Regions from separate parts of the Clostridium sp. CTA-7 genome, predicted to be linked through region 1. Evidence: a T-box and tRNA genes for the amino acid it is inferred to sense, from the RefSeq annotation. Region 1 holds a T-box; the other regions hold tRNA genes.
The links. The T-box of region 1 lies ahead of leuS (leucine--tRNA ligase). A T-box ahead of a tRNA ligase gene usually reads a tRNA of that ligase, here a tRNA-Leu.

Region 2: it has a tRNA-Leu gene. The T-box ahead of leuS (leucine--tRNA ligase) is inferred to sense a tRNA for this amino acid. The anticodon was not compared.
Region 3: it has a tRNA-Leu gene. The T-box ahead of leuS (leucine--tRNA ligase) is inferred to sense a tRNA for this amino acid. The anticodon was not compared.

What each region holds. Positions count from the first base shown of each region.
Region 1 is NZ_BAAAAV010000001.1:694,564-697,856, forward strand. It holds gene leuS (leucine--tRNA ligase) at 1-1,802, opposite strand, end outside; T-box leader at 1,857-2,062, opposite strand; gene ACYUEX_RS02950 (CoA-binding protein) at 2,246-2,614, shown strand; gene ACYUEX_RS02955 (YccF domain-containing protein) at 2,777-3,145, shown strand.
Region 2 is NZ_BAAAAV010000003.1:548,431-551,723, reverse strand. It holds gene ACYUEX_RS08725 (hypothetical protein) at 1-308, shown strand, start outside; gene ACYUEX_RS08720 (toll/interleukin-1 receptor domain-containing protein) at 351-1,271, shown strand; tRNA gene ACYUEX_RS08715 (tRNA-Leu) at 1,647-1,729, opposite strand; gene ACYUEX_RS08710 (iron-sulfur cluster assembly scaffold protein) at 1,975-2,667, shown strand; gene ACYUEX_RS08705 (GGGtGRT protein) at 2,688-3,293, shown strand, end outside.
Region 3 is NZ_BAAAAV010000002.1:474,172-477,464, reverse strand. It holds gene ACYUEX_RS05290 (GyrI-like domain-containing protein) at 1-465, opposite strand, end outside; gene ACYUEX_RS05285 (helix-turn-helix transcriptional regulator) at 533-1,429, opposite strand; tRNA gene ACYUEX_RS05280 (tRNA-Leu) at 1,571-1,655, opposite strand; gene treC (alpha,alpha-phosphotrehalase) at 1,867-3,293, opposite strand, start outside.

The DNA of each region.
Region 1 (3,293 bases):
ATTCTAAATACATCTGAACCATATTGAGATATATAGTCATTTGGAGAAATTGTATTACCCTTTGATTTACTCATTTTTAATCCGTCTGGACCAAGAATTAATCCTTGGTGAGTTAATGACTTAAATGGTTCATCAAAATCTAAATATCCCATATCTCTTAAAGCTTTAGTTATAAATCTAGAATATAATAAATGCATACAAGCGTGTTCTGGGCCGCCTACATATTTATCTACTGGAAGTATTTTATTAATAAGATCTTTATCAAAAGCCTTTTCAGAGTTTTTATTGTCAGGATATCTTAATTGATACCAAGAAGAACAAACAAATGTATCTAAAGTATCAGCTTCTCTTTTTGCTGGTTTTCCACATTTAGGACAAGTTGTGTTTATGAATTCATCACATTTTGCTAGTGGCGATTTTCCATCTGGAGTAAACTCAACATTATATGGAAGTTCTACAGGTAATTGATTTTCAGGTACAGGAACAGTTCCACAGTGGTCACAGTGAATCATAGGAATTGGTGCACCCCAATATCTTTGTCTAGATACCAACCAGTCTCTTAGTCTATAATTGACTTTAGCACTTCCAAGCTTCATAGAAGATAATTTATCAATTATTTTTTCTTTAGCTTCTTCAGTAGTTAATCCATCAAATTCTCCGGAATTAACCAATACACCATATTCGCAATAAGGTAGTTCAGCATCATTACCATCTTTGCTAGTTATTACTCTTTCTATTGATAAGTTAAACTTTGTAGCAAATGCATAATCCCTTTCATCATGAGCAGGAACAGCCATTACAGCTCCGGTTCCATAAGTTGCTAATACATAATCCCCAATCCAAATAGGAACCTCTTTTCCATTTATAGGATTTATAGCGTAAGATCCTGTAAAGACTCCAGTTTTTTCTCTTGATAAAGATTGTCTTTCTATATCGGATTGCTTTTTAGCTTCATTTTTATAGTTTTCAACAGTATCCTTGTATTCTGGAAGAGTAAGTTCATCAACTAATGAATTTTCAGGAGCTAATACAACATAAGTAACTCCGTTTAGTGTGTCAACTCTTGTAGTAAATACATCAAATTCAATATTAGAATCTTTAACTTTAAATGTAACTTCTGCACCAGTAGATTTACCAATCCAGTGTTTTTGCATTGCAACAGTTTTTTCAGGCCAATCTAAAGTATCTAATTTTTCTAATAGCTCATCAGCATAGTCAGTTATCTTTAAGAACCATTGAGTTAAATCTTTTTTTGTTACCTCAGTTGAACATCTTTCACAAGAACCTTCAAGAACTTGTTCATTAGCTAAAACTGTATTACATGATGGACACCAGTTTACTGGAGCTTTCTTTCTGTAAGCTAAGCCTTTTTCATATAGTTTTAAAAATACCCATTGAGTCCATTTATAATAGTCAGGATTACAAGTTATTACTTCATTATCCCAGTTAAACATAGCTCCCATAGCTCTTAGTTGTTTTTCCATAGTTTCTATATTCTTTTCTGTTGAATCCTTTGGATGAATTCCAGTTTTTATTGCATAGTTTTCAGCAGGAAGTCCAAATGCATCAAATCCCATTGGTTGAAATACATTATATCCTTGCATTCTTTTAAGTCTAGCCCATGAATCAACAGGTCCATAGTTAAACCAGTGACCAGCGTGTAATTGGCTACCAGAAGGATAAGAGAACATCTCTAAAACATAAAGTTTTTCTCCTTCTTTATTTGGGTCAAATTTATAAAGATTTGTTTCTTCCCATTTATCTTGCCATTTCTTATCAATGGAAGTTCCATAATTAGCCACAATAATTCCTCCTTTAAAAATAAAAAATAATATAAAAAAAGCCCTTCATCTCAATTAAGAGACGAAGGACATATTCGCGGTACCACTCTTATTAGAAAAATAAATATTTTTCTCACTCAAATCTATAACGGCGTTTCCCGTACTTGCTTTTAACAAGTAAGCTCCTAGGCAAGTTCCTATAATTCAACCACTGTTTTGCAGCAATCAACAGCTCTCTTAAGGTTGAAAGTTATAGTACTACTCCTATTCAAAGCAGTAAATATATAATTTATACACAATTATATATTTTATTACAATATAAGTCAACAACTAGAATCAATTAATTAAATATAATATAATAGAAAAAGTAATTAAAAATTAGCAAATGGATATATTAATCATATATTAAGTTATGATATTGTAAAGGTTCATATGAAAAAATAACCTATATAGGAGGTAGCTTTATGAATATAAATGAAATGATTAAATTAAAAAATTGGGTAGTTGTAGGAGATGTATCTAATGAGTCTAAGTATGCTTATAAAATATTAAATAAATTTAAAAGCAAAGGATATATTGTTAGTGGTGTTCACCCTAAAGGAGGAAATGAAATATATACTAGCTTAAAAGAAGTACCATATAAAATAGATGCTATGGACTTATGTATAAATGCTAAGCTTGGAATAAACTTTATTAAAGAAGCTAATGAATTAGGAATAAAAAATGTTCTAATACAACCTGGTGCTGAAAGTGAAGAAATATTAAAGTATTGCATTGAAAACTCAATAGTAGCAATAGAAAATTGTGCATTGGTCCAGTTAGGAAATAATTAAATAAGAGAGCAAGTATCTATAAATCAATTTATTAGATAATTTTATAGATACTTACTTAAAATTCTTAAAAGTGGACAAGTGTAATTCAAACCTACAAATTATAAGACAACTAAGCTTATAGTCTATAGCTATTTAGGAATTTTAAAAAAGGAGGAATTTTTAATGTCATGTTTAGGAAATTTAATTTGGATTATTTTTGGAGGGTTTATTAATGCTTTAGCTTGGCTTTTTGCTGGAGTAGTTTGGTGTATTACTATAGCAGGAATTCCAGTAGGAATGCAATGTTTTAAGCTGGCTAGCTTGCAATTCGCTCCATTTGGGAAAGAAGTAGTTACTAAAAATGATAGTGGAGTAAATATTGTTTTAAATATTTTTTGGATATTATTTGGTGGTATAGAATTATGTATAGCGAATTTAATAAGTGCTTTCCTTTTGTGCATAACAATAATAGGAATACCATTTGCTAAACAATCTTTAAAACTAGCCAAATTATCTCTAATGCCTTTTGGAAAAGAGATAATAACAAAATAAAATCTTTTAATTATAAACTTTTCGTATATTTTTATTAAATAAATATATTCTTTATATTTATTAGTATTATAGTTTATATTAGTATTAAGTAAAAAAATATATAGCAATTGATATGTGTTGTAATTTAGTTAAATGGTATTTTATTAGA
Region 2 (3,293 bases), on a different contig from region 1:
GAGAGAATGTAGATTATTATATTAGTATGGCTAAAAAAGGATTTGAGTTTCTTAATGACAATAATAAAAAAGTAGCTATGGAAGTATTAAAAGAAATAAGAATATATATGAAAGAAGAATTTAGTTATTATAGTAAATCAAAAGTACAAAGATATATAAATGCTAATAATATGTACATGACATATTACAACGGATTATATGAAGCATTTGCAAAACAAAATAGGCCAACAGCATACGAAACATTAAGTAGCAATTTATACGATATAGAAGATTATATGAGCAATTATGGAATGGAAGTTTTCAGATAAAAATGCGATCGATTATATGTGGTAATAAAGGGAGAGGATAATATGAAATGGGATGTATTTATTTCTCATGCGTCAGAAGATAAAGAGCAATTTGTAATTCCACTTGTTGAAATATTAAAAAACTATGGAATAAATGTTTGGTTTGATAAGACTGAACTTAAGATTGGAGATAGCTTATCTAAAAAAATTGACGAAGGGCTAATCAAGTCTAATTATGGATTAATAGTCATAAGTAAAGATTTTATGAAAAAAGGATGGACAGATTATGAATTAAGATCTTTATTAAGTAAAGAAATAAATAATAGAAAGGTTATATTACTAATATGGCACAATGTTACAAAGAAGGATATAGAAGAATTCAGTCTGTTTTTAACAGATAAGGTAGCTATAAATAGTGCTAACCAAACAATAGATGATATAGCTAAAAGCATTATAGAAGTAGTTAGGCCAGATATACATAAAGTAATAACAAATTTAGCTATTTCAAAAAGATTATATAAAAATGCTGAAAATGTAGCAATGGAAGCTAAAGAAATTACTAAACTGATTGAGTATTCTGATCAAACAAAGACTAAGAAACATGAAGAGTTGGCATTGGATACTAAAATAATAATAAGAGCAATACATGAAATATTTAAAGAGGTTACAAAAGAGAAATATGAGGAAGTAATAGATATTTATAAATATAATACTAATCCTCATAAAGAAGCACTGGTTGAGTTAAAAAATGCTATATTATATTATCAATGCACAAACAAGTGTGGATATTCATTAAAGAAAAGAAAAGATATTTATAAATTAATACAAGGTCTTTCTTTATTTGGTGATAATTTTGAGTCTATTGGATTTTTCAAGTATTTAGACAAAGAAGATATAAAAAAAATAAAAAAAGCTTATTATGAATTTGAACCTGATACAAGTGAAGTTAATAGTACTATCTTATTTACAGTAAAAAAAGATTAATTGCTATATGAGGAAACTCTTAACTATAGTTTAGAATAATATTTTAAATTATTTGCGATGGAGGACTTTATGGGGAAAAGCATAGAAGAGTGTAAGTATTGCTGTGAAAAATTTGATATTGTCATACATGGCTATTTATATCCAGGATGCAGGAACGAGAAGAAGTAATATGTCCTTATTGTGATAAAGAAACTGGAAGTATAATGACAAGTCAGTTTGTTGCCACTAGAAAAATAAATGATAAATAATATTTAAAAAAGATACTATTGTTTAGTATCTTTTTTAATTTTATAGTGGGAAAAGAAGTGGGAAAAAGAAAAATGACCTTATCAAAAGGTGTTTAAACCTACTGATAAGATCATTTCTTTTAAATATTGGTGCCGGCAGTGGGAATCGAACCCACACGGTTTCCCGCATGATTTTGAGTCATGTGCGTCTGCCAGTTCCGCCATGCCGACTGACTGCAAAAATTATTATATCAGATGTGGATTAAAATAGCAAGAAGTAAAATTTTATACCATAAAAGACATTTTTTTATAAGATTATATTGTTAGAGTTATATTCATCTGTTATTATAGATATAGGATAAATTTATCCCAGTGGGTATAGATTTGTCCCGATTACTTGTAGTCTACATATATTAAAAAGGTGTTCATAAACCTAATAAGACTATAGCAATCTATAATTAGGGAGGAGATATAATATGATGTATTCAAGAGAAGTTGAAGAAATGTGCGTTGTTGCTAAGGGACCAAATCATGGGTCTGCGCCAATTCCTGTTGAAGGAAGATGGGTACAAGCTAAAGAGGTTAAAGACATTTCAGGATTAACTCACGGTGTGGGTTGGTGTGCACCTCAACAAGGAGCTTGTAAATTAACTTTAAATGTTAAAGATGGGGTAATCGAAGAAGCATTAGTTGAAACTATCGGATGTTCAGGTATGACTCACTCAGCTGCTATGGCGTCAGAAATCTTACCAGGAAAAACTATATTAGAAGCATTAAATACAGACTTAGTTTGTGATGCTATAAACACAGCTATGAGAGAATTGTTCCTTCAAATAGTTTATGGAAGAAGCCAAACTGCTTTCTCAGAAGGTGGACTACCTATAGGAGCTGGACTTGAAGACTTAGGAAAAGGTCTTAGATCACAAGTTGGTACTATGTACGGAACAGTTGCAAAGGGATCAAGATATCTAGAAATGGCAGAAGGTTATGTAACTAAAATCGCTTTAGATGAGAACAATGAAATTATTGGATATAGATTCGTTCACTTAGGAAAGATGATGGAAATGGTTGCTAAGGGAATGGATGCTAACGAAGCTATGGAAAAGGCAACAGGCCAATACGGCAGATTTGACGAAGCAGTTAGAACTATTGATCCAAGACACGAATAGTTTGAAGGGGGAAAAGTATTATGCCATTATTTGAAAGTTATGAAAGAAGAATTAATCAAATCACTCCAGTATTAGAAAAATACGGAATGACTAAAATAGAAGATGCAAAAACTGTTTGCGATGAAAAGGGTATAGATGTTTACGATATCGTAAAATCAACTCAACCAATCGCTTTTGAAAATGCTATGTGGGCTTACACTTTAGGAGCTGCAATAGCTATAAAGAAAGGTTGCACAAAGGCTGCTGAAGCTGCTGAGGCTATTGGAGAAGGCTTACAAGCTTTCTGTATCCCAGGATCAGTTGCAGATGATAGAAAAGTTGGTTTAGGCCATGGTAACTTAGGAGCTATGCTTTTAAGAGAAGAAACTAAATGTTTTGCTTTCTTAGCAGGACACGAAAGCTTTGCTGCAGCAGAAGGTGCTATAAAGATAGCAGAAAAAGCTAACAAAGTAAGACAAGAACCATTAAGAGTTATATTAAATGGTTTAGGTAAAGATGCTGCATACATCATATCAAGAATAAATGGATTTACTTATGTTGAAACTAACTTTGATTTCTACACAGGTAAATTAGAAATAGTTAGAGAAGTTCCATACTCAAAGGGACCAAGAGCTAAGGTTAAATGC
Region 3 (3,293 bases), on a different contig from region 1:
AAATGCTCCAATATGCATGGATTGTACGCATAACCCTTCCTTAAATTCTTCTAAACTTGCTATAGATGTATCAATATAAGGTCTTTTCTTTTTAACTTCATTGCAAGCAAATTCAAATATCTCTTTTGTAACGAAGTCAGGCTGACGTATCATAGAAGTCCAAAAAAATTTTTCTTTTTCAGTAAAATTCATATCTCCATCTTCTTTTAGCCACCATAAGCCTTCAAGAGGCGGCATAACATATTCAAAGTATTCATTTTTATTTTTTATTTCCTTATTCATTTTAATTGTATAAGACAAAGCATATAATATCTCAACTGCCTTTTTATACTCTCCATCCTCATCATTTGGATTACCACATCCATCAATCATTATAAATTTCATATTAGGCACAAATATTTCCACTGGTCTTTCCTTAGGTAAATATAACTCTTTAAATTCCTTTTTATAATCTAACTTATCCATAATATCTCTCCTTATTAATATTTATAGATAAATATTACGATAATTAATATGACAACATACTGTCATATTAATATTGGCCTAATGCACATTTTAATCGATTTTTTAATTCTGCTCTTACATATTCTGGTTCAATTACTTCTACATTTTCTCCAAAAGACATAATATATCCAAATGATAATTCTCCTTTAGAAAGCTTTAAATTAACTATAAAATCACCATTTTCATCAAAAGAGTAATTTGTGAATTCATCATAAACTCTAAATGCTACTTTTTTATTTATCTTTAACTTTAAATTTATTAATGCACTAACATACTCTTTATCCTCCCCTATTAAAACTTTATTTGGTGTAGCTCTTATAAAATTTTCTGAAAGAATATTTAAATTATTTATTCTCGTAAGTTTAAAAAATCTATTATCCTTTCTTTCCCTACAATAACCATATAAATACCATCCTTGCCCTTTAAATACTAATTTTAATGGCTCAACAATACGATTCAGTGATTCTCCATTTGCACCAAAGTACTTAAAACTTAATAAATTCTTATTTATTATTGAACTCTTTATAGTTGCAAACTTTTCTCCTAAATCATTATTTTTATCCCAATTTGAAAAATCAACTTCAATCCAATTTTCATTATTTCCACCTAAGAAAGTACTTAATTTAGATAATGCTCCATTAAACTCATTTTCATTAATAGCACTAAGCCCCTGCATAGCTGCTATTATCTCTCGCTTTTCTTCTTCCGATAATATAGCTTTATTTAATACAAAATTTGATAGAAGACTTATTCCGCCCCCTTTTCCTTTACTCATGTAAATAGGAATTCCTGATTGTGATAATTTTTCTATATCTCTATAAATAGTTCTTTGAGATACCTCAAAATGTTCTGAAAGCTCTTTTGCTGTGATATTCTTTTTATCTAATAAAATATATAGTATTTCAAATAATCTATTAATCTTCATATAATCACCCTATTTTAGTTTATCAGAATTAAGATTAAATAGTAAGTTATGTTAATTATTGCCATAATTATTGTTGATAAATATTTATTAATATAAAAGAGAGTATATAAATGATAAAAATATCATTTATATACTCTCTTTTGGTGCAGATGGCGGGACTTGAACCCACACGAGGATTCCTCGTCACCCCCTCAAGATGATGCGTCTGCCATTCCGCCACATCTGCATAATATGTTTTTATAATTCTATTTTAATTTATATACTATAACTTTTCAATATTTATTAAAAGTATTATATAAATTAACCTATTGTAAGATGAACAAAAGTACTATATAACTCTAAAAAACCATGCATAGCTAGATCCTAAACTCTTTTCTATACATGGTTTTTATTAATAAATCATTACAAATGTATTTTATCAAAAGCAATTTTTATTATTAAAAAGAAATTACTATACTTCCATATGGTCCTAAAAATATATTTGCTTCTTCAATTTTATTTTCATCTGAATTATTTAAAATAATACTAGTATCTATATTAATTAACTCCTTCAGAGAAGCCATAGTTTTTTCACCATAAAAATTACATGCTACTAATATTTTTTTACCTTTGTACTCTCTAATATAAGCTAATATTTTTGGATGCTCTTCTAAAACAGGTATAAAACTTCCTTCACAAATTATTTCATTATTCTTTCTTAATTCTATTAATTTCTTATAGTAATTTAATATAGAATTAGAGTTATCTTTTTCTAGCTCTACATTTACGTTCTTATAATTATCACAAACCTTTATCCAAGGTAAGCCTGTAGTAAATCCAGAACTTATTTCAGCATTCCACTGCATTGGTGTTCTTGAATTATCTCTTGATCTATTTTTTAATATATTTAAAACCTCTTCTTCATCAATTCTCTCATTTAATAATGTATTATATGCATTTAATGATTCTATATCTCTATAATCCTTAATATTATTGAAGTTTGGATCTGTCATACCTATTTCTTCACCTTGATATATATATGGAGTTCCTCTCATTAAATGTATTACTGTAGCAAGCATCTTTGCTGATTTCTCTCTATATATTCTATCATTTCCAAATCTAGATACTATTCTAGGTTGATCATGATTGCACCAAAACAAAGCATTCCAACCATTTCCTTCTTCCATCTCAACTTGCCATCTAAAGAAAATATCCTTTAACATTGCAAAATTGAATGGAGCTAATCTCCATTTTTCACCATTAGGATAGTCTACTTTTAAATGATGAAAATTAAATGTCATACTTAATTCTTCATTATTAGGATTAGTATATTTTATACAGTTATCTATAGTTGTTGAAGACATTTCTCCAACTGTCATTATCTTATCATATTTTGAAAAAACTTCTTTGTTCATTAATTTTAGATACTCATGAATTTTAGGACCATCTGTATAAAATCTTCTACCATCTCTAGTAGCTGATGTAAAATCATCATCTAAGAATCTTGTATCCTTTGATATTAGATTTATAACGTCTAATCTAAATCCATCTACTCCCATATCAAGCCAGTATCTCATCATCTTGAATATTTCTTCTCTAAGCTTTGGATTTTCCCAATTTAAATCAGCTTGAGTTATGTCAAAGAGATGAAGGTAGTATTCATTTAAACTTTCTACATATTGCCATGCTGATCCTCCAAATTTAGAGTTCCAATTATTTGCCTTTTCTCTCCATATATAAAAATCATGATATGGATTATCTTTTCCCTTAAGAGCTTCCTTAAACCAAATATGCTCTGTTGAAGTATGGTTTACTACCATATCTAAAATTAACTTCATTCCTCTTTTATGAGTTTCTTCTAATAATCTTTTAAAATCTTCAAGTG